DNA from 3 places in the Pantoea sp. SYBGC1 genome. Region 3 is predicted to be linked to each of the others. Evidence: predicted binding sites of a transcription regulator. Region 3 holds the regulator's gene; each other region holds the start of a gene.
The links. Region 3 encodes LexA, which represses DNA repair genes until DNA is damaged. Its sites were predicted from a motif close to TNCTGTATGTACATACAGNA; they were not measured.
Positions count from the first base shown of each region.

Region 1: uvrB (excinuclease ABC subunit UvrB) is a predicted target of LexA. The motif match lies at 4,725-4,744, and genes of this name have one in related genera.
Region 2: AC2CF9_RS01450 (metal-dependent hydrolase) is a predicted target of LexA. The motif match lies at 5,139-5,158, and genes of this name have one in related genera.

Region 1 covers NZ_JBXUNM010000003.1:84,447-91,429, reverse strand. Annotated here, with positions in the region: gene bioB (biotin synthase BioB) at 1-633, shown strand, start outside; gene bioF (8-amino-7-oxononanoate synthase) at 634-1,782, shown strand; gene bioC (malonyl-ACP O-methyltransferase BioC) at 1,766-2,521, shown strand; gene bioD (dethiobiotin synthase) at 2,518-3,186, shown strand; gene AC2CF9_RS07645 (ABC transporter ATP-binding protein) at 3,209-3,925, opposite strand; gene uvrB (excinuclease ABC subunit UvrB) at 4,824-6,845, shown strand.
Region 2 covers NZ_JBXUNM010000001.1:296,827-303,809, forward strand. Annotated here, with positions in the region: gene cho (excinuclease Cho) at 1-154, opposite strand, end outside; gene nadE (ammonia-dependent NAD(+) synthetase) at 266-1,093, opposite strand; gene AC2CF9_RS01435 (multidrug effflux MFS transporter) at 1,211-2,401, opposite strand; gene osmE (osmotically-inducible lipoprotein OsmE) at 2,583-2,918, shown strand; gene AC2CF9_RS01445 (L-cystine transporter) at 2,984-4,375, opposite strand; gene AC2CF9_RS01450 (metal-dependent hydrolase) at 4,533-5,120, opposite strand; gene hxpB (hexitol phosphatase HxpB) at 5,261-5,929, opposite strand; gene AC2CF9_RS01460 (YniB family protein) at 6,075-6,611, shown strand; gene AC2CF9_RS01465 (fructosamine kinase family protein) at 6,616-6,983, opposite strand, start outside.
Region 3 covers NZ_JBXUNM010000010.1:61,487-68,469, reverse strand. Annotated here, with positions in the region: gene dusA (tRNA dihydrouridine(20/20a) synthase DusA) at 1-927, opposite strand, end outside; gene AC2CF9_RS15245 (conjugal transfer protein TraF) at 1,018-2,280, opposite strand; gene zur (zinc uptake transcriptional repressor Zur) at 2,669-3,190, shown strand; gene AC2CF9_RS15235 (CsbD family protein) at 3,242-3,454, opposite strand; gene dinF (MATE family efflux transporter DinF) at 3,599-4,921, opposite strand; gene lexA (transcriptional repressor LexA) at 5,051-5,665, opposite strand; gene AC2CF9_RS15220 (diacylglycerol kinase) at 5,771-6,139, opposite strand; gene plsB (glycerol-3-phosphate 1-O-acyltransferase PlsB) at 6,267-6,983, shown strand, end outside.

The sequences.
Region 1 (6,983 bases), on a different contig from region 3:
CAAACCCAGGCGCAGCGTCTGGCAGAGGCCGGGCTCGACTTCTACAACCATAACCTCGACACCTCACCGGAGTTCTACGGCAGCGTTATCACCACCCGGACTTATCAGGAGCGTCTCGATACGCTGGATAAAGTGCGCGATGCCGGTATCAAGGTCTGTTCCGGCGGCATTGTCGGCCTCGGTGAAACGGTCACCGATCGCGCCGGACTGCTGGTGCAGCTGGCAAACCTGCCGGTGCCGCCAGAGAGCGTGCCGATCAACATGCTGGTAAAAGTCAAAGGCACGCCGATGGCGGATAACGCTGACGTGGAGCCGTTTGATTTTATTCGCACTATCGCCGTAGCGCGCATCATGATGCCCTCTTCACACGTGCGTCTCTCAGCGGGGCGCGAGCAGATGAGCGAGCAGACGCAGGCGATGTGTTTTATGGCGGGCGCTAACTCTATTTTCTATGGCTGCAAACTGCTGACCACGCCCAATCCGGAGGAGGATAAAGATCTGATCCTGTTCCGCAAGCTGGGGCTGAATCCGGAACATACCACAACCGCGAGCGGGGATAACGCGCAGCAGCATCAGCTGCAGGCACAGCTGGCTGAGGCCGATACGCCGCAGTTTTACAACGCGGCGGTGTAAATGTGGGCTGAACGTATTACCGGGGCGCTGCAGGCGCGCCGGAGCGCGGATGGCTGGCGCTACCGGCGCTGTATTGAGCAGAACAGCGTGCGGGAAATTACGCTGGACGGTCAGCGCTATCGCCACTTCTCCGGTAACGACTATCTCGGGCTGAGCCGGCATCCGGCGGTGATTGCGGCCTGGCAGCAGGGTGCGGCGCAGGCGGGAGCCGGGGCAGGGGCGTCCGCGCATGTGACCGGCTATAGCCGTTATCACGCAGAGCTGGAGCAGCAGCTGGCAGGCTGGCTCGGCTATTCACGCGCGCTGCTGTTTATCTCCGGCTTTGCCGCTAATCAGGCGATTGTGCATCTGCTGGCGCAAAAGCAGGACCGCATCGTGGCGGATAAACTGGCGCACGCGTCGCTGCTGGATGCCGCCAGTCACAGCCCGGCCACGCTGCGGCGTTTTGCACATAATCAGCCGGCAAGTCTGCAAAAGCTGCTGGCGCAGCCGGGGGCGGGCGCCACGCTGGTAGTCACCGAAGGCGTTTTCAGCATGGATGGCGACACTGCACCGCTGGCAGAGATCGCTGCGGCGACCCGGGCTGCGGGCGGCTGGCTGCTGGTCGATGACGCGCACGGCATTGGCGTGAGCGGTGAACAGGGGCGCGGCAGCTGCTGGCAGCAGCAGGTGAAACCCGAGCTGCTGGTGGTGACGTTTGGCAAAGGCTTTGGCGTCAGCGGCGCGGCGCTGCTGTGCGATGATGCGACCGCCGATTACGCTGAACAGTTCTCGCGCCACCTTATTTACTCTACCGCCATGCCGCCAGCGCAGTGCTGCGCGCTGCTGGCGGCGCTGCAGCAGGTGCAGCAGGGCGATGCGCTGCGGGCACGACTGCGGGCCAATATCAGCCGCTTTCGCGCCGGTGCGGCGCAGCTGCCGTGGGTGCTGCCCGCCTCCGAGAGTGCCATTCAGCCGCTGATCGTGGGTGAAAACGCGGCCGCGCTGGCGCTCTCGCAGCGGCTGGCGCAGGCGGGGTGCTGGGTCAGCGCCATCCGCCCGCCCACCGTGCCGCCCGGTACGTCCCGGCTGCGCATTACCCTCACGGCGGCGCATGAGCCGGAAGATATCGACGCGCTGCTGGAGGCGCTGTATGACGCTGCAGGTTAATAAGCAGGCGGTGGCGCAGGCGTTTGGCCGCGCCGCGCCGCACTATGAGCAGCACGCTGCGCTGCAGCGCCTGAGCGGCGATGCGCTGCTGGCCTGTGCGCCAGCCGGATTCGGTCCGCACCTGCTCGATGCCGGCTGCGGCACCGGCTGGTACAGCCGGTACTGGCGCGATCGCGACCGCCGGGTAACTGCACTCGATCTCTCCTTGCCGATGCTGACCGCCGCGCGCGCGCAGCGATCGGCGCACCATTATCTGCAGGGCGATATCGACCGGCTGCCGCTGGCGGACGGCAGCATGGATGGCGTCTGGAGCAACCTGGCGGTGCAGTGGAGCAGCGATCTGAGCGTGGCTCTGCAGCAGTTTTATCGCGTGCTGCGGCCCGGCGGCACCGCGCTTTTTTCCACGCTGCTGGCGGGATCGCTGCCGGAGGTGGATTGCGCATGGGCAGCGATAGATTCCCGTCGTCACGCCAACCGCTTTCTTCAGGCCGGTGAGATTACCGCTGCCGCGCGTGGGCAGTTGCTGCGCAGCACACAGCAGATTATTACGCTGCACTTTCCGGATGCGCTGAGTGCGATGCGCTCGCTGAAGGGAATTGGCGCGACCCACCTGCACGGCGGACGCAGCAACAGCGTACTGACGCGTCAGCAGCTGGCGCAGCTTGAGCGGCACTGGCCGCAGGATGAACAGGGCTATCGCCTCACTTATCACCTGATGTATGGAGTTTTGCAAAAATGAAACGCTGGTTTATCACCGGAACCGACACCGAAGTGGGAAAAACAGTCGCCAGCGGCGCGCTGCTGCAGGCGGCCAGCGCGGCCGGGCTGCGTACGGCAGGGTATAAACCGGTAGCGTCGGGCTGTGAAATGACGGCGGAGGGCGTGCGCAACAGCGATGCGCTGGCGCTGCAGCGCTACAGCAGCGTGCCGCTGCGCTATGAACAGGTTAACCCGCTGGCATTTATGGAGCCGACCTCACCGCATATCGTGAGCGCGGAAGAGGGCAGGCCGATCGACTTTGCACAGCTCTCAGCGGGTCTGCGCAGCGTCGAAGCGCAGGCTGAATGGCTGCTGGTTGAAGGCGCGGGCGGCTGGTTTACGCCGCTTTCTGAGACGCAGACCTATGCGGACTGGGTCATCGCAGAGCAGCTGCCGGTGATACTGGTGGTGGGCGTAAAGCTGGGCTGTATTAATCACGCCATGCTGACCGCCGCGGCGATCAGGGCAGCCGGCTTACCGCTGGCAGGCTGGATCGCGAACGATATTCAGCCGCCGGGCAAGCGGCATCGTGAATATATTGCGTCGCTGCGCCAGCGCATCGACGCGCCGTTTCTGGGTGAAATCCCCTGGCTGGCGTCGGAAGCGGAGCAGGCGACCTGCGGACGCTACCTGACGCTGCCCTGAGCGGCAAGAGTTCCTTAAGAGATCAGGCCGGCGTCAGCCATTTGTTCACGGTAAGATCGTCCAGCTGCGCAACGCGTCCCTGCGCCACATTACGTCCGCGGTGCAGCAGCAGAAAGTAGTCGGCGACGCGGCGTATAAACGAGACGTGCTGCTCCAGCAGCAGGATGGTCAGACCATGCTCCCGGTTGAGCCGCCGGATGAGGTTGCCCGTCTCCTCCTCCAGCCAGGGCGACATCGTACCGGAAGGCTCATCGAGGATCAGCAGACGCGGTTTCAGCACCAGCGCGCGCGCCAGTGCCAGCTGCTGCTGCAGATTAACCGGCAGCTCACCGCTGCGCTGATGGCGCAGTGAATAGAGCGCGGGAAACAGCTCAAACACCATCTCCGGAATGGCGCGGTTGCGCTCATCTTCAGTCGCCAGCAGGGCGATCAGCAGATTGTCCTCAACGCTCATCTGCGTAAAGATATGGCGCTTTTGCGGCACATATCCGATGCCCATCCGCGCCCGCTGCACGGCGGGCTGCAGCAGCAGGTTCTCCGGCGGATAGCCCGCCTCCTGCCAGCAGATGGAGCCGCTGTTAACCGGCAGATGGCCCATAATGCAGTTTACCAGCGTGGTTTTCCCCATTCCCGGACTACCCAGCACGCCGGTGCAGGATCCCGGAGGCAGATCAAGATCGACATCCCACAGAATCTGATTCTGGCCATAAAACTGATTCACCGAACGTAAACTCAGCATCTGATCTTCTCCTTACAGATAGTTAGCCTGAATGCACCCGCTCTGTGTCGTCTGGCATGCAGTGACAGATTAAGTAACGCGGTGGTATCAGACATCAGGGCGTCCCTGTTAAACCTGAATGTTCTGCCGCGGGTAAAAAGATGCAAGCAACGGGCCAGATCGATAATCGCGCGTTTCTGGCGTTGATAAATCTCCGTCACCGCGCCTTAAACATCAGGAAATCTTAACTGTGAAAAGGGGTAATTAAGCTGCTGCACTTTGACGGTGCTGATTACTAAGCTTTTCTGGTGCATCTGTTCATTAATAAGGCAGCGGGTCAGTGCAGGAAAACAGCGCAGCCCAGGCGTGGCGGCGTTGTGTAATCAAAAAAGAATAGTTAATTGCGCCACTCGTGCTGGAAAAATAATCATAAAAAAAATTTTTTTGTTGGCGCAGAAGAGGCCGGGATTTTTTATACACAGCCTGCGGGCTCGGGGCTGGCTTCACTTATCCACTATTCCTGTGGATAACCTTGTGCATTAGCGACTGAAAACCGGGCGCAAGCGAGGAAATACGCGGCCTGGATACATTATGCTGCGAAACTGGGCTTTTGGTCTATTTTGATTAAATTCAGTATGTTATCTAAAAGCAAGCCTGTAAAATTCCGGCTGAAGTTTACCGCTGCATTTTAATGACGTTCTCTTGACAATTGTTAAAAGCCCGGCTCGCCTGGGGATAACCTGGCGCGACATATTTTAGCCAGCTGCCGCTTTAATGCCTCTGAAGCGGCGCCGCGGGCAGCAGGACCATCGTGACGTTTATCTGTAAATATATCCAGTGTTTTTTTCTGGCAAAATCGCCATAGCAGAGTAGAATTATCAGCCTGCCAGCCCTTTTCTTCAGCAGGAATTCTGAAATCATGAGCAAAGTCTTTAAACTCAACTCCGCCTTTAAGCCTTCAGGCGATCAGCCTGAAGCGATCCGTCGTCTGGAGGAGGGGCTGGAAGATGGCCTTGCGCATCAGACCCTGCTTGGCGTAACGGGATCGGGCAAAACTTTTACCGTTGCCAATGTGATTGCCGATCTCAACCGGCCGACGATGGTGCTGGCGCCTAACAAAACGCTGGCGGCGCAGCTCTATGGGGAGATGAAAGAGTTTTTTCCGGATAACGCGGTAGAATTTTTCGTCTCTTACTATGACTACTATCAGCCTGAAGCCTATGTGCCGAGTTCTGACACCTTTATCGAAAAAGATGCGGCGGTGAACGAGCACATTGAGCAGATGCGCCTCTCTGCCACCAAAGCGATGCTGGAACGACGCGATGTCATCGTAGTGGCGTCGGTCTCAGCAATTTATGGTCTGGGCGATCCCGATCTCTATCTGAAAATGATGCTGCATCTGACGCGCGGTATGATCATCGATCAGCGCAGTATTCTGCGGCGTCTGGCTGAGCTGCAGTATGCGCGTAACGATCAGGCGTTTCAGCGCGGTACGTTCCGCGTGCGCGGGGAGGTGATCGATATCTTTCCGGCGGAGTCCGACGATATGGCTCTGCGGGTGGAGCTGTTTGATGAAGAGGTCGAGCGGCTCTCACTGTTTGATCCGCTTACCGGGCAAATTGAGTCAGTGATCCCGCGCTTTACCATCTATCCCAAAACGCACTACGTTACGCCACGCGAGCGCATCCTGCAGGCGATGGAAGAGATCAAAGATGAGCTGGCCCTGCGCCGTAAGGTGCTGCTGGAAAACAATAAGCTGCTGGAAGAGCAGCGCATTACGCAGCGCACCCAGTTCGACCTGGAGATGATGAACGAGCTGGGTTACTGCTCGGGGATTGAGAACTACTCCCGCTATCTCTCGGGGCGCGGGCCGGGTGAAGCGCCGCCGACCCTGTTTGACTATCTGCCAGCCGATGGTCTGCTGGTGGTGGATGAGTCGCACGTCACTATTCCGCAGATTGGCGGCATGTATCGCGGCGACCGCGCGCGTAAAGAGACGCTGGTGGAGTACGGTTTCCGCCTGCCATCCGCGCTGGACAATCGTCCGCTTCGTTTTGAAGAGTTTGAGGCGCTGGCCCCGCAGACCATTTATGTCTCCGCCACGCCGGGTAAATATGAGCTGGAAAAATCGGGCACGGAAGTGATCGATCAGGTAGTGCGTCCGACAGGTCTGCTCGATCCTATTCTTGAGGTGCGCCCGGTCGGCACACAGGTGGATGATTTGCTCTCTGAAATCCGCAAACGCGTGGAGATCAACGAACGCGTGCTGGTGACGACGCTGACCAAGCGTATGGCTGAAGACCTGACTGAATATCTTGAAGAGCACGGTGAGAAGGTGCGCTATCTGCACTCTGATATCGATACCGTTGAGCGCATGGAGATTATTCGCGACCTGCGCCTGGGCGAGTTTGACGTGCTGGTAGGGATTAACCTGCTGCGTGAGGGACTCGATATGCCGGAGGTTTCTCTGGTGGCGATTCTCGACGCCGATAAAGAGGGCTTCCTGCGTTCGGAACGCTCTCTGATCCAGACGATTGGTCGTGCAGCGCGTAACGTGAACGGCAAAGCGATTCTTTATGCTGATAAAATTACGCCCTCTATGGCACGCGCGATCGAAGAGACAGAGCGACGTCGCGAGAAGCAGGAGCGTTACAACACCGAGCACGGCATTGTGCCGCAGGGGCTGAATAAAAAGATCACGGATATTCTTGAGCTGGGCAAAAACGTGGTGAAAACGCGCGGCAAGGGCAAAACCGCCACGCGCACGGCGGCAGAGAATGACGCTGATTACCTGGCGCTTACGCCGCAGGCGATGCAGAAGAAAATCCATGAACTGGAAGCGCAGATGCAGCAGCATGCGCAAAACCTGGAGTTTGAAGAAGCCGCCAGCCTGCGCGACCGGCTGCATGAGCTGCGCGAACTGTTTATCGCCGCCTCATAACCATCAATCGGTGCCGCATTCCGCACGAAACGTATTCCGTAGAGGCCGCATTTATGCGGCCCTGGCGCATCCATTCACCACCGGATTCATACGCAACCAGGGCGCCATAAATGGCGCCCCTACGCAAATCTCTGTAGG
Region 2 (6,983 bases), on a different contig from region 3:
CGATATAAAGAGGCAGATTTTCACTCTCGCCGTGAAAGGTATAGACGCCGGGCACTTTAGGCAGCCCTTCAAGCCACTGGCGCAGGTGTTCGGGATATTGATAGATTGCCGCCGCGTCAAAGTCGAGGCGATGGCTGATTGCTCGTCTGACCAAAGAATGCTCCGCTTACTGGTTTTGTATACAGTGTATCAGCGTGCTGCTTTTATCGCCAGTGGCAAGCGAGGCGCGACTCTCCCTCTGCAGAGAGAGAGTCGCAGGGAGGGGCTACTTTTTCCAGTAATCGTCAAACACCGTTACCGGCATACGGCGTTTATGCTCGGTTTTGGTGTACCAGCCCTCAATGATTTTCGCCGATTCGGCATCGATGGTTTTGCCTTCCAGATAATCATCGATTTGCTGATAGGTTACGCCAAGCGCCACCTCATCCTGCAGGCCGGGACGATCGTCTTCAAGATCGGCCGTGGGATGTTTCATCCAGAGGTGATCCGGGCAGCCCAGCGCCTTCAGCAGCTGTTTCCCCTGGCCTTTATTGAGGCGAAAAATCGGGTTCACGTCGCTGCCGCCATCGCCATACTTGGTATAAAAACCGGTCACCGCTTCCGCCGCGTGATCGGTGCCCAGCACGATACCTTTGGTCATGCCGGCGATGCTGTACTGTGCCTTCATGCGTTCGCGCGCCTTTTCATTACCGCGGACAAAATCTGACAGCGCAATACCCGCTTCCTGCAGTGCGCGCTCGCTCGCCAGCACCGCCTCTTTGATATTGACCACCAGGGTACGATCGGGCTGAATAAACGCCAGCGCATCCTGACAATCCTGCTCGTCGGCCTGTTTACCGTACGGCAGACGCACGGCAATAAAGGTGTACTCTTTATCGCCGGTCTCATGACGCAGCTCGCTGACCGCCGTCTGCGCCAGCTTACCGGTCAGCGTTGAGTCCTGCCCGCCGCTGATGCCCAGCACCAGCGTTTTCAGAAAAGGATGCGCTTTCAGGTACGCTTTCAGGAAATCGACGCTGACGCGGATCTCCTGCTGCGGATCGATAACGGGTTTAACACCAAGGGCCTGAATAATTTCCTGCTGCAGTGACATGAACCTCTCCTCAAGTCAGAAGCCTGACGGCATGATGCGTAACATCAGCTAAAGCTAACGCCTTGGCCGCAAAACAACAAGCCAAACGGCGATCGGCGCAGACGGTTTGCTGCTGAATCAGGCGCTTTCAGGCCGCTGCGCCAGCAGGGTAAACATCAGGATTGCCAGCATAAAGCAGCCGAAAATCGTGGCGCTCATGCTGATAACCGAGGTCCCGCCCACGCCGCTAACCGGCACGCTGATGGCGCCCAGCGTAAACATGGTGACGCCGATAACCGCAGAAGCACTGCCGGCGCGATGTCCCTGACTCTGCATCGCCAGCGACGCGGCGGTAGTGGCTATCACACCATTACTGGCGATAGAGAAAAACAGCGCCACCAGAATAACCGGCAGGGCAGCGTCGCTCAGCGCGGCGGTCAGCAGCGTGGCGGAGGCGATAAATGCCAGCGTCAGCCCGCCCTTAAGCACCCGGTATTCGCCCCAGAGCGGGCAGAGTCGTGCGCTGGTCTGTGAGGCGATAATCAGGCCGCACCCGTTGGCCGCAAAGCAGAGGCTGAACGCCTGAGGTGAGAGGCCGTAGATCTGCTGCAGCACAAACGGCGAGGCGCCGATATACGCAAACATGCCTGACATCATAAAGCCCTGCGTCAGGCAAAAACCCATAAAGGGTCGATGCGTGATGACCTGGCCCAGCGCCGCCCAGGCGGAAAAAAGCGAGCCCTGGCTACGGCGTGCAGGCGGCAGCGTCTCATGCAGCTGCCAGCGCGCCAGCAGAATCAGCAGAATGGCGATCGCCGCCAGCACGATAAAAATGCCGCGCCAGCTCATGATTGTCATCAGCGCGCCGCCCAGTACCGGTGCCCCTACCGGTGCAAGGCCGTTGACCAGCATCAGCAGCGCAAAAAAACGTGTCAGCTCGTGTCCGCTATACATATCCCGGGCGATAGCGCGCGACAGCACGGCACCGCCAGCGCCGGCCAGCCCTTCAAACAGGCGGGCAATCAGTAGCGAATGGATATCTTTTGCCAGCGCGCAGCCGACAGAGGCAATAAACAGCAGCAGCAGCGACAGCAGCAGGGGCCGGATGCGGCCAAACTTATCGCTCATGGGACCAAACAGTAGCTGTCCCGCCCCGAGGCCCAGCAGGCCGGCGGTCAGACTGAGCTGAGCGGTGGAGGTCGGCGTGTGCAGATCGTAGGCCAGTTCAGGCAGCGCGGGGAGATAGAGGTCGATACAGAGCGGTCCGAGCGCCGCCAGGAGTCCGAGCGTGATAGCGTAAACCAGCCGGTTAGGGTGTGCAGATGTCATGGGGCCTCTGAGTCGGGTAAAAAGTTAACCGCGCGATTATACGGAGCAGGGCGCCGCAGCACAGCTTTTTTACCCCGGATATATTGCGATGAGCGCACCTAAAAGCTTCGCCACCGGGTTGATAAATCTGAATTTGTGTTCCAGGCTTATTCGGACATGGACAAAGTATGAGGAACAAAAAATGAATAAAGTGCTGGGATGTATCGCTGCCGCTATGACGCTGGCTGCTCTGTCTGGTTGTACCACTTACGATCGCGCGGAAAGTTATGTCACCAAACCGGTGGTAAAAGATGTTAAAAAAGGCATGACGCGTGAACAGGTGCGTCAGATTGCGGGTCCGGCTTCGACCGAAGTGACCATGGCGCACGCGCGCGGCACCTGCCAGACTTATGTTATCGGCGAGCGCGATGGCAAACTGCAGACCTATTTTGTCAGCTACAACGACACCGGTCGCGTGATGAACTACGGCTTCCAGAGCTGCAAAGAGTACGACACCGATCCGCAGGTTGCGCAGTAACGCTTTTTCGCAGAATAAAAAAGGGCCCGTCTGAGACGGGCCCTTTTTCATGCTGAAGTCAGCGCTTAGCGATGCGCCAGTTCGGCGTGCTCATCGCTCTCCAGAATTTTTTTGTCGGTCTGACCCAGCCAGCGGCTGGTCAGCGAACCGGCCGTCATTGAACCGTTCACGTTGAGCGCGGTACGGCCCATATCAATCAGCGGCTCAATGGAAATCAGCAGCGCGACCAGCGTCACCGGCAGCCCCATTGCCGGCAGCACAATCAGCGCAGCAAAGGTAGCACCGCCGCCCACACCGGCTACGCCAGCGGAACTCAGGGTAACGATCCCGACCAGCGTGGCGATCCAGACCGGATCAAACGGGTTGATGCCGACGGTAGGTGCAACCATCACGGCCAGCATTGTCGGATAGAGTCCGGCACAGCCGTTCTGACCGATTGTGGCACCGAAGGAGGCGGAAAAGCTGGCAATCGCTTCCGGCACGCCGAGACGGCGCGTCTGCGTTTCCACATTCAGCGGAATGCTGGCCGCGCTGGAGCGGCTGGTGAAAGCGAAGGTGATCACCGGCCATACCTTACGGAAGAAGCGCAGCGGATTGATGCCGTTGATCGACAGCAGCAGCGCATGCACGCCAAACATAATCGCAAGACCAAGATACGAGGCGAGTACAAAGCTGCCCAGCTTAACGATATCGTGCAGGTTAGAGCCGGCGACCACTTTGGTCATCAGCGCCAGTACGCCATACGGCGTCAGCTTCATGATCAGGCGCACCAGCTTCATCACCCATGACTGCAGCGTATCAATCGCGGCCAGTACGCGTTCACCTTTCACTTTATCATCGCGCAGCAGATGCAGCGCAGCGACGCCGAGGAAAGCAGCAAAGATAACGACACTGATAATGGAGGTCGGGTTCGCGCCTGCCAGATCGGCAAACGGGTTTTTAGGGATGAAAGAGAGCAGCAGCTGCGGCGTGCTGAGATCGGCGACTTTACCCGCATAGTTGCTCTGAATAGCATTCAGACGCGCGGTCTCCTGCGCACCCTGTACCAGACCTTCAGCGCTGAGGTGGAAGAGGCCGGTCACCATCACGCCGACCAGCGCGGAGATAGCCGTGGTAAACAGCAGTACCCCGATGGTCAGCACGCTGATTTTGCCCAGCGAGGAGGCGTTATGCAGACGCGCCACCGCGCTCAGTATTGAGGCGAATACCAGCGGCATAACAATCATCTGCAGCAGCTGTACATAGCCGTTACCGACCAGATTAAACCAGCCGATCGAATCCTTGACCACTGCGCTGTTTTCGCCATAAACCGCCTGAAGCGCCAGGCCAAACAGCACGCCCAGCACCAGGCCGGTCAGCACGCGCTTTGACAGGCTCCAGCTCTGGTTGCCAATGCGGTTAAGCAGCACCAGCAGAGCGGCAAAGACCACTATGTTAATAATAAGAGGGAAATCCATACTTAACTCCAGAAAGATGCCGCCCTGCAAAGTGCAGGCGGCATAGCGTAACGTAAATTTCTATCAGAGAATGTCAGGGATGTTAGCAGTACAATGAAGTGCAGCCTTATACCCAAAAAGTATGGATTATAACTTTTCGTTTGATATAGCGTGCTTTTTAGCCATTTAGCGGGTTAATTAGCCGGTTTACGCTGGATTGCAGCGTATCAAACAGCTGCTGCGGCCAGCCGTTTGCACCAAAAGCAGGCATACCAGCCGGAAACCAGAGTGCTGCAACCACCAGTCCCAGACAAAGCATCCGCTCCAGCTGATTACCGCTCTGGCTTCTGAGAATGGGCAGGCGAAAGCGCCAGCGGCAGGGCCACAGCAGCGGAACGCCTGCCGGCGTCAGCATGTCAGCAACGATATGGCTCAGGTAGCCCAGCGTCAGTCCCTGCAGGACATCCGCCGGCAGAAACCAGTCTGCCGGCACGTTCACTTTAAACAGCCACAGGCTGATAGCTACTGCCAGCAAACTGTGGGTAAAGCCGCGATGTCCAAACGCCCGCGCGATGGGCTGGGAGAGCCAGCGAAAACGCTGACCCAGCGTGGATCGGGGGTGGTCAATATCCGGCAGCAGGCAGGTCAGCAGCGTAGCGGGCACCAGATGCCACCAGTCCGCTGCAGCCAGAACCGGTGTCAGCTCAGCGCGCTTGGCAAAAATAGCGCTGGCGATAGCAAAAATTATATGGCCTTCGGCCGTCATGATTAAACCCGGATACAAAACTGTCAATGCATCCAGTATAGGGATTTATCCAGTAAATGAGAACGGTGACGCTGTAACGAACAGTGAATTATTTTCGCGCTGGCTGCCTGCTATATCAGACAGCGCCAAACACTATGCGGTCAGTCAGACAGATGCTCTGCGCGTAACTCTGTCAGGCTCGGCAGCTGCACATCTGCCAGTGCCCAGCGGGCATCCGCGTAATGTGCAGCTGCAGGCACTACGATAGAACGCATGCGCGCCGCTTTACAGGCGATCATGCCGTTGAACGAGTCTTCCAGCGCCACACAGTTAAGCGGGTCGATATCAAGCGCCGCTGCCGCATTCAGATAGACCTGCGGATGAGGTTTGCTCAGCGGCAGCGCTTCAGCTGAGGCGAGGGCAGAAAAGAAGGGCCGCAGCCGGAACATCTCCAGCACTCGCTCCAGCATGGCCAGCGGCGAAGCGGAAGCGAGCGCAATCCGCAGCCCCTGCTGCTGACAGAGTTGCAGCGCCTGACTGACGCCGGGCAGCAGCGGCTGCTGCGCTTCTATCAGCGATAGCGTGCGGTCGATAATACGCGCCGTGACGTCGGCCTGAGTCGCACCCTGCCACGGCTGTGCCTCATACCACATGCGTACGGTCTGATCGATGCGCAGGCCAAGCGTGTCAGGCAGCTCCGCGCGACGACTGACGTCAACGCCAAGGCTTGCCAGCACCTCCATCTCAGCCTGATCCCACAGCGGCTCAGAATCAATCAGTAAACCATCCATATCAAAAATAGCGGCGTACACCGGACGACGATAGCGCATGACAATATCCTTTTTAGCGGTTTGCGCCACCTTATCACGCCAGAGAGTGAAAACCAGCACGCGACAGGTAACGCATTTTTCAGGAAAAAATCGCCGACTGCAGGTAGACTTAGGGCAAAATAATTATCTGTATAGGGAAGTCTGCATGACATACCAACAGGCTGGCCAAATCGCCATCCTTAAGCGCGTGGCTGGCTGGATCATTTTCATTCCGGCACTGCTGTCGACAATTGTTTCCATGCTCGGTTATTTATATCAGCACAGCGTAAAGCAGCCCGGACTGGATGCCGTATTACTGGATTTTATCCATGTCATGGTGGACATGCTTAAATTTAATACGTCGTTTCTCAATCCGTTCTGGCATAACTCGCCGGTGCCCGATTTTCACGGCGGGGCAAATATCGGTTTCTGGATTGTTTATGCGCTGATTTTCATCGGCATGGCTTTACAGGCATCGGGTGCGCGCATGTGGCGCCAGTCGCGGCATGTTAAAGAAGGCATTGAAGATCAGCTGATTCTGGAGCAGGCAAAGGGCAGCGAAGGCCGCACGCGCGCGCAGCTTGAGGAAAAAATTCGCGTCCCGCACCACACTATTCTGCTGCAGATTTTTCCGCTCTATATCCTGCCAGTGATTATTGCTGTTGCCGGCTACTTTTTACTGACGCTGCTGGGCATGCTTTAAATCATCAGGCCGGTCGGGCCCGATCCTGCGCCAGTTTGTCGTCGCTGAGCAGCTGACTGACGGCAAACTGCGCCTCCTCCTGCCACTGGCCGGAAAAAACGTTCGCGCGGTTCAGCAGGTAATAGAGCTGATACACAGGCTGACGTTGCGAAAATCCCTCGGCCAGCGGCCACTCTGCGTGATAGCCCTGCATGATCTCACGCGGCAGCTCATGATGATAACTCAGCATCGCCAGGTCGCACTCGCGGTCGCCCCAGTAGCAGGCAGGATCGAAAATCCATGGCCCGCTGCTGCTATCTGCACAGTTGGCGGGCCAGAGATCGCCATGCAGCAGCGAAGGTTGCGGATGATGATGAGCCAGCGCCTGCTGAA
Region 3 (6,983 bases):
CGGTTTATGTGCGTTTTCGCTCAGATAACGTCGCCACTGGCGGGCGCCCGGAATACCCTGAAACAGCCCCAGCATATGCCGGGTGACGTGCCCCAGATAGGTGCCCTGCGTCAGCTCTGCTTCGATATAGGGATACATTGAACGCACAACGGCAACCAGATCCACTGCCGGCGTTGTGCGGCCAAAAAGCTCGCGGTCAACCTGCGCCAGCACGGAAGGATTTTGATACGCTTCGCGGCCCATCATCACGCCATCCAGATGCATCAGGTGCGTCTTCGCCTCTTCCAGCGTTTTTACCCCGCCGTTGATCGCCATGGTCAGCGCTGGAAAATCGCGTTTTAGCTGATAAACGCGCGGATAGTCCAGCGGCGGGATCTCCCGGTTCTCTTTAGGGCTCAGGCCTGACAGCCAGGCTTTGCGGGCGTGAATGATAAAGGTGTCGCAGCCGCCCCGCTCTGCCACGGTGCCGGTAAAGTCGCGCAGAAACGCGTAGCTGTCCTGCTCATCAATACCGATGCGGGTTTTTACCGTGACCGGAATAGAAACCACATCGCGCATCGCTTTAATGCAGTCAGCCACCAGGTTCGCATCCGCCATCAGGCAGGCACCAAAGCGACCATTCTGTACGCGGTCGGAAGGACAGCCCACGTTAAGGTTGATCTGATCGTAACCGCGCGCCTCAGCCAGGCTGGCACACTGCGCCAGCGCCGCCGGATCGCTGCCGCCCAGCTGCAGCGCAACCGGATGCTCCTCTTCGCTATAGGCAAGGTAATCGCCTTTGCCATGAATAATCGCGCCGGTCGTCACCATTTCGGTATAGAGCAGCGTATCGCCGGTCAGCTTGCGATGAAAATAGCGGCAGTGACGATCGGTCCAGTCGAGCATCGGCGCGATAGAGAAACGTTGCGAAGAGAAGTTATCAGTCATGAAGCGCAGTAAATCCGGAGTTAAATGATGAGAAACTGCGCAATGATACCACAGCCGTCACGGACGACACAGCCGCCCGTGACAGACCCGTCAGAAGTTAAAGCCGAGCTGTACCATCGCACCCCAGGTACGATCTTTACCGGCGGAGCCCGCGAGATCCAGATGCACCGCATTATTAAACGGCGACAGCCCAAGGCCGGCGGTAACCACGTTAACGTCATTTGATTTCAGATCGGCGCGGTAGCCTGCGCGCAGTGCCAGCCAGTCGAGCACGCGATATTCCGCGCCTGCGCCTGCATACTGGCTGCTCTCCTGCGACTTAAAGCGTTTGGTTTCCGTCAGATCCACATCGCCGGTCAGGGTAACCGGCCCGCGCTCCCATGCCAGTCCGGTCGTTACCAGCGGACGGATTTGATAGGTATCGCGATAGCCATTGACGACTTTGGTTTCCAGATCGCGTGAGATCAGGTTCTGCCCGGTCAGACCAAACGTCCAGTTTTCAGCAAACGCGGTTGCGAGACCGGCATCAACGTTAAAGCCGGTGTCTGAACTGCGATAGCGTCCGTTTTTGAGATCGTTTTTATCGTAGTTATAGACGCTGGCGCTGTAGTTGTAGAGCCAGGTCTTCTGCAGCTTGGGCGTAATACCGAGCGAGACCGGGTGACCGGCAACCGTGAACTCATGTGCCATGGCGATACCATAATCGGTGACCAGCGCTGCCAGCCCGTTCGCGCTGGAGCGCAGCTTATCCTGATCGCCCGGCTGCGGAAACGCTCCGTTTGCCAGACTATCCAGATAATCGATATCGCTCTGAGCCACATTGGCCCGGATATGGGCGGTGCCATAGGCTTTGGTAATAAAAGCAAACGGCAGCGTCGCATTGGGAACGGTGACGGCCAGCGCAACGCCAGCGGTGGCATCCGCTTTGTTACCTTTAAGCCCGCGCAGCTGATCGGCCATGTCACCGGCTGCGGCACGCAGCTGCGGTACGGCATCAATGGCGGCGAACGGATCTGAGATCAGATTCACGTTGATGTTATCAATCACGTCGCGATAGCGATCAACCGTATCGGTAATGTCATCAATGCGATCGACCAGCTTGTCTTTATCTGTAACCTGCAACCCGGCAGAGGGAAAAATAATGCCGGCGTTCTCTTCCGGCTGCGCGCGCGTCATCAGCGCCGGGTTAGCCAGCACGGCAGAACTCCAGTGCGACGACGCAACACCGGTTCCGCCCATCGCATCATTGCGCGCATCATACCAGGTTCCCGCGGCCAGCGCTGAAGAGGAAACCAGCAGCGCGTTTAAACCAGCAAAATAAGCCACCCGGGCCAGCGTAAAGCGTGTTGTCATCATGAGGCTGCTATCACCTTAAAAAATTATTGAGTGTCGCGTAGGCGAAATAATGGTGTTAACCGCTATTCTGAATGGCGGCTAACGCTTCATTGCTGTGAACTGAAAGGGATAAGCACTGCTGTTCGCAGAATTGGACACGATTGCGCCACACTGCGCTTTTTTTAGCCACTCAGGCGAAATATTGCTCTTATAAGGCCAGTGATAACTTTAGCCTGCCTGAACCATAACGGGAATCTGGTCACTTGCAAAGCAAAAATAGCGCACGAAACACGCTTAAAATTGCCGGATAAGTGTGATCGACAGCACGCTTCGGCCAGGGCAGGCAAAAACAGCATGGGCGGATAGAGTGTGATAAAATAACATCACCTGTTAGCCGGAGAACATTATGTCAACTCTTACCCCAGCGCAGCTGCTGACCCAGGTTGAGGCGCTCTGTCTCGATCGCGGCGTGCGTCTTACGCCACAGCGTGCCGAAGTACTGCGCCTGATGGCTGAGCAGAAAGGTTCTGTCAGCGCCTACGATCTGCTGGATCAGCTGCGTACAAGTGAGCCTCAGGCGAAGCCGCCCACGATTTACCGCGCCCTCGACTTTTTGCTGGAGCAGGGATTTATCCACCGCGTGGAGTCCAACAACAGCTATGTGGTCTGCCATCATTTTAATGAGCCGGCCCACAGCTCTGTCATGCTGGTTTGCGACAGCTGCGCCGCAGTGAGTGAACAGCAGGCGCACGGCGTGGAAAAAATCATTGCGGGACTGGCTGACCAGGCATACTTCAGCCTGCGCCATACGGTAATTGAAGCGCACGGCCTGTGCGAAAACTGTGCGGAAATTGCCGCCTGTACACAGCACGCCAGCTGTGCGCACGATCATGAAGCGATGAGTAAAAAACGCGGCAAAAAGGGCTGAGCACACGCCTGAAGGCATGCGGGCGGGTTATGCGCTGAAGCGGGAGTGGCACTAGCTGTGTGGATCGTTGTGCCGGCTTTCCCATTCGTTTACTTCGCGCTCCGCTTCTGCTCTGGCATAGCCGTAGCGCTCCTGAATCTTGCCGATCAGCTGGTCGCGTCTGCCTTCGATCACGCTCAGGTCATCATCGGTCAGCTTGCCCCACTGCTCTTTGCATTTTCCTTTAAACTGTTTCCAGCTGCCACTCGCTTCATCTCGGTTCATCGCATCTCTCCCCGGTTTGCTGAGCCAGACGGTGGCCACCCTGACGCGGGCTGAACCGCCGTATAACCTGCGTGCTGTCACGTTAAGGTTAACCGCTGCAGCACAAACTGCCAGTTTTGTGCGCTGCTGGCCGATCGGCTGACATCACACGCTGAACCAGCTGTCGCGCTGCCAGTGATGACGCCAGATCAGCCCGAGCGTAATGCCTCTCAGCGCGAGGAATACGGTAATAGCCAGCCATAAACCATGATTTCCGAGCCACGGCAGCGTCAGCAGCGTCAGCGCATAGCCCAGCGCCGCCAGCAGCATGCTGTTGCGCATATCCCGGCCGCGCGTGGCTCCGATAAACATCCCATCCAGCAGATAGCACCAGACGCCAGCCAGCGGCAGGATCACCTGCCAGATAAGATAGCGGTCGGCCGCCTCACGCAGCGACTCAATTGAGGTCAGCAGCGCAACAATTGCCGGGCCGCAGAGGGCGTAAATCACAGCGAACAGCAGCGCCACAATGCCCGCCTGCCGGCAGGCGGCATACCAAATCAGCCGCAGCCGGCTGCGATCGCCTGCGCCGGTCGCCTCACCGGAGCAGGCTTCCACCGCATACGCAAAACCATCCAGCGCATAGGCGGTAAAAGTCAGGAACATCAGCAATACCGCATTGACCGCAACCACGTCAGCGCCGAGTCGCGCGCCCAGCAGCGTCAGCGAGGCGAAACAGAGCTGCAGCAGCAGCGAACGCAGCATGATGTCGCGGTTAAGCCGGAACAGGCGCGCGGCGTCGCCGCGCCAGCTGGCTTTAAGCAGCGATAATGATATGCCGCGCAGCGCCAGCACCCGCGCCACCATCCAAACCCCCACGGCCAGCGTCACATAGTCCGCGACGGCGGTGGCCGCTGCGGCGCCCGCCACGCCCCAGTGCCACTGCAGAACAAACAGCAGATCGAGCAGGATATTCACGACGTTGCCGGTGATAAGCAGCACCATCGGCGCGCGCGCATACTGTACGCCGAGCAGCCAGCCGAGGATCACCAGGTTTGCCAGCGTGGCAGGCGCGCTGAGCCAGCGGATAGCGATAAAGGTTTGCGCCTGCTGCTGCACCGCCTCGCTGCCGCCCATCAGCGCGGCTGCCAGCTCGCTGACCGGCGTTCGTAGCACAATGAACAGCACGCCTGCCGCCAGCGCAATCAGCATCGGCTGGATCAGCGCGCGCGCCAGCGCTGGCTTATTGCCGGCGCCGAACGCCTGCGCCGTCAGGCCAGTGGTGCTCATGCGCAAAAAGAGCAGCAGCATAAAGACAAAGCTGGTGGCCGTTGCGCCCACGGCTACGCCGCCGAGGTAAACCGGGCTGTCGAGGTGGCCAATGATAGCCGTATCCACAATGCCCAGCAGCGGTACGCTGATATTAGAGAGGATCATGGGCAGCGCCAGGCGCCAGAGCGTGCGATCAGAAGAGGTAAACAGCGGCATCAGCCAGTCCTGTTATTGCGGGCAACGCGCCTCATGCAGCTGCACGGCGCCACGGTTGGAAGCAGAGGGGTAATATAGCAGACCGCGGCCTGTGCAGGCACAGACCGCAGCGGGGGGGCTAACCAGGTATTACAGCCATTCACCGGTGCGGACAATACCGACAGCCAGACCTTCAACGGTCAGAGACTGCTGGCGCGTATCCACTTCGATAGGCTGAAAATCGCTGTTTTCCGGCAGCAGATGCACGATAGCACCCTGCTTTTTCCAGCGTTTTACGGTGACTTCGTCATCAATGCGCGCTACCACGACCTGGCCATTACGCACATCCTGGGTTTTATGCACGGCAAGCAGATCGCCATCCATAATTCCGATATCTTTCATCGACATGCCGCTAACGCGCAGCAGAAAATCCGCGCTCGGCTTGAACAGGTTAGCATCGACCTGATAGTGGGTCTCGATGTGCTCCTGAGCCAGCAGCGGCTCGCCGGCAGCGACACGCCCGATCAGCGGCAGTCCGCCGCTTGTCTCTTCTTCCATCAGCAAGCGAATGCCGCGCGAGGCGCCAGAGACAATCTCAATGACTCCTTTACGCGCCAGCGCTTTCAGGTGCTCTTCAGCCGCATTGGGTGAGCGGAAGCCCAGCTGTGAAGCAATTTCAGCACGCGTTGGCGGCATGCCGGTTGAATTAATATGGTCGCGAATCAGGTCATAGACCTGCTGCTGCCTGCTGGTTAACGCTTTCATCCCGCCCCCTGGTTGTTTATACAGTCGCTGTGAGTATATACAGGTATTGGCGAAATGAAAACCGCAGCTGCGGCAAAAATCAGCGATATCTCGGTACGGGCGGCCTTAATATGCGCGCGGCCAGAGCAGCGTGATCCAGACAAACAGCGCGAGAAGGATCGTCAGCAGCACGGCGGCAGAACCCATATCCTTGGCGCGGCCCGCCAGCGGATGACGCTCCTGGCCGATTCTGTCGACCACCGCCTCAATCGCGCTGTTGAGGATTTCCACTACCACCACCAGTATCACCGAACCAATCAGCAGCACGCGCGTCACTGCGTCCACATCCAGCCAGCAGGCGACGACCACCGCAATCACCGCTGCAACGGCCTCCTGACGAAAGGCCGCTTCATGTTGCCAGGCCGCGCGAATGCCCTGCCAGGAGTAGCCCGCCGCTTTGATGATACGTAGCAGGCCGGTAACGTTATTTGCCATGAATAGGGAACCCTTGAGTAATTTTGGCGTCAATGAGTGCGCAGCGTGCGATGGCACAGCCACAGATCTTCGCTGCACTTTCTGGTATGCTTGCCGCGCTTTGCTAACAAGAGGCTTCAAGTTGTCTATGTCAGGTTGGCGTAAACTCTATTACAAATTATTGAATTTACCACTCTCTATTTTGGTAAAAAGTAAGGTCATACCGACCGATCCGGTTTCGGAGCACGGTATCGATCCCACCCGTCCCGTGATGTATGTTTTGCCTTATGATTCAAAGGCGGACCTGCTTACATTGCGTAACCAGTGTCTGCGGCTTGATCTGCCCGATCCGCTCGCGCCGCTGGAGATTGACGGCACGCTGCTGCCGCGTCATGTGTTTATCCATGATGGCCCGCGTGTCTTTCCTTACTACGTGGCGAACCCGGAGTCAGTGAAACTGTTTCACGACTATCTGGATCTGCATCGTAATAACCCGCAGCTGGATGTCCAGATGCTGCCGGTGGCGGTGATGTTTGGCCGTGCGCCAGGGCGTGAAATTCAGGGCGAGCCTACGCCGCATCTGCGCGTACTGAATGGCGTACAGAAGTTTTTCGCCATTCTCTGGCACGGCCGCGACAGCTTCGTCCGCTTCTCTTCCACCGTCTCGCTGCGCCAGATGGCGACCGAACACGGCACGGATAAGTCGATTGCACAGAAGCTGGCGCGCGTGGCGCGTATTCACTTTGCCCGCCAGCGTCTGGCTGCGGTAGGACCCAGCCTGCCCGCCCGTCAGGATCTGTTCAACAAGCTGCTGCAGTCGAAAGCGATTGAAAAAGCGGTTGAAGATGAAGCGCGCAGCAAAAAG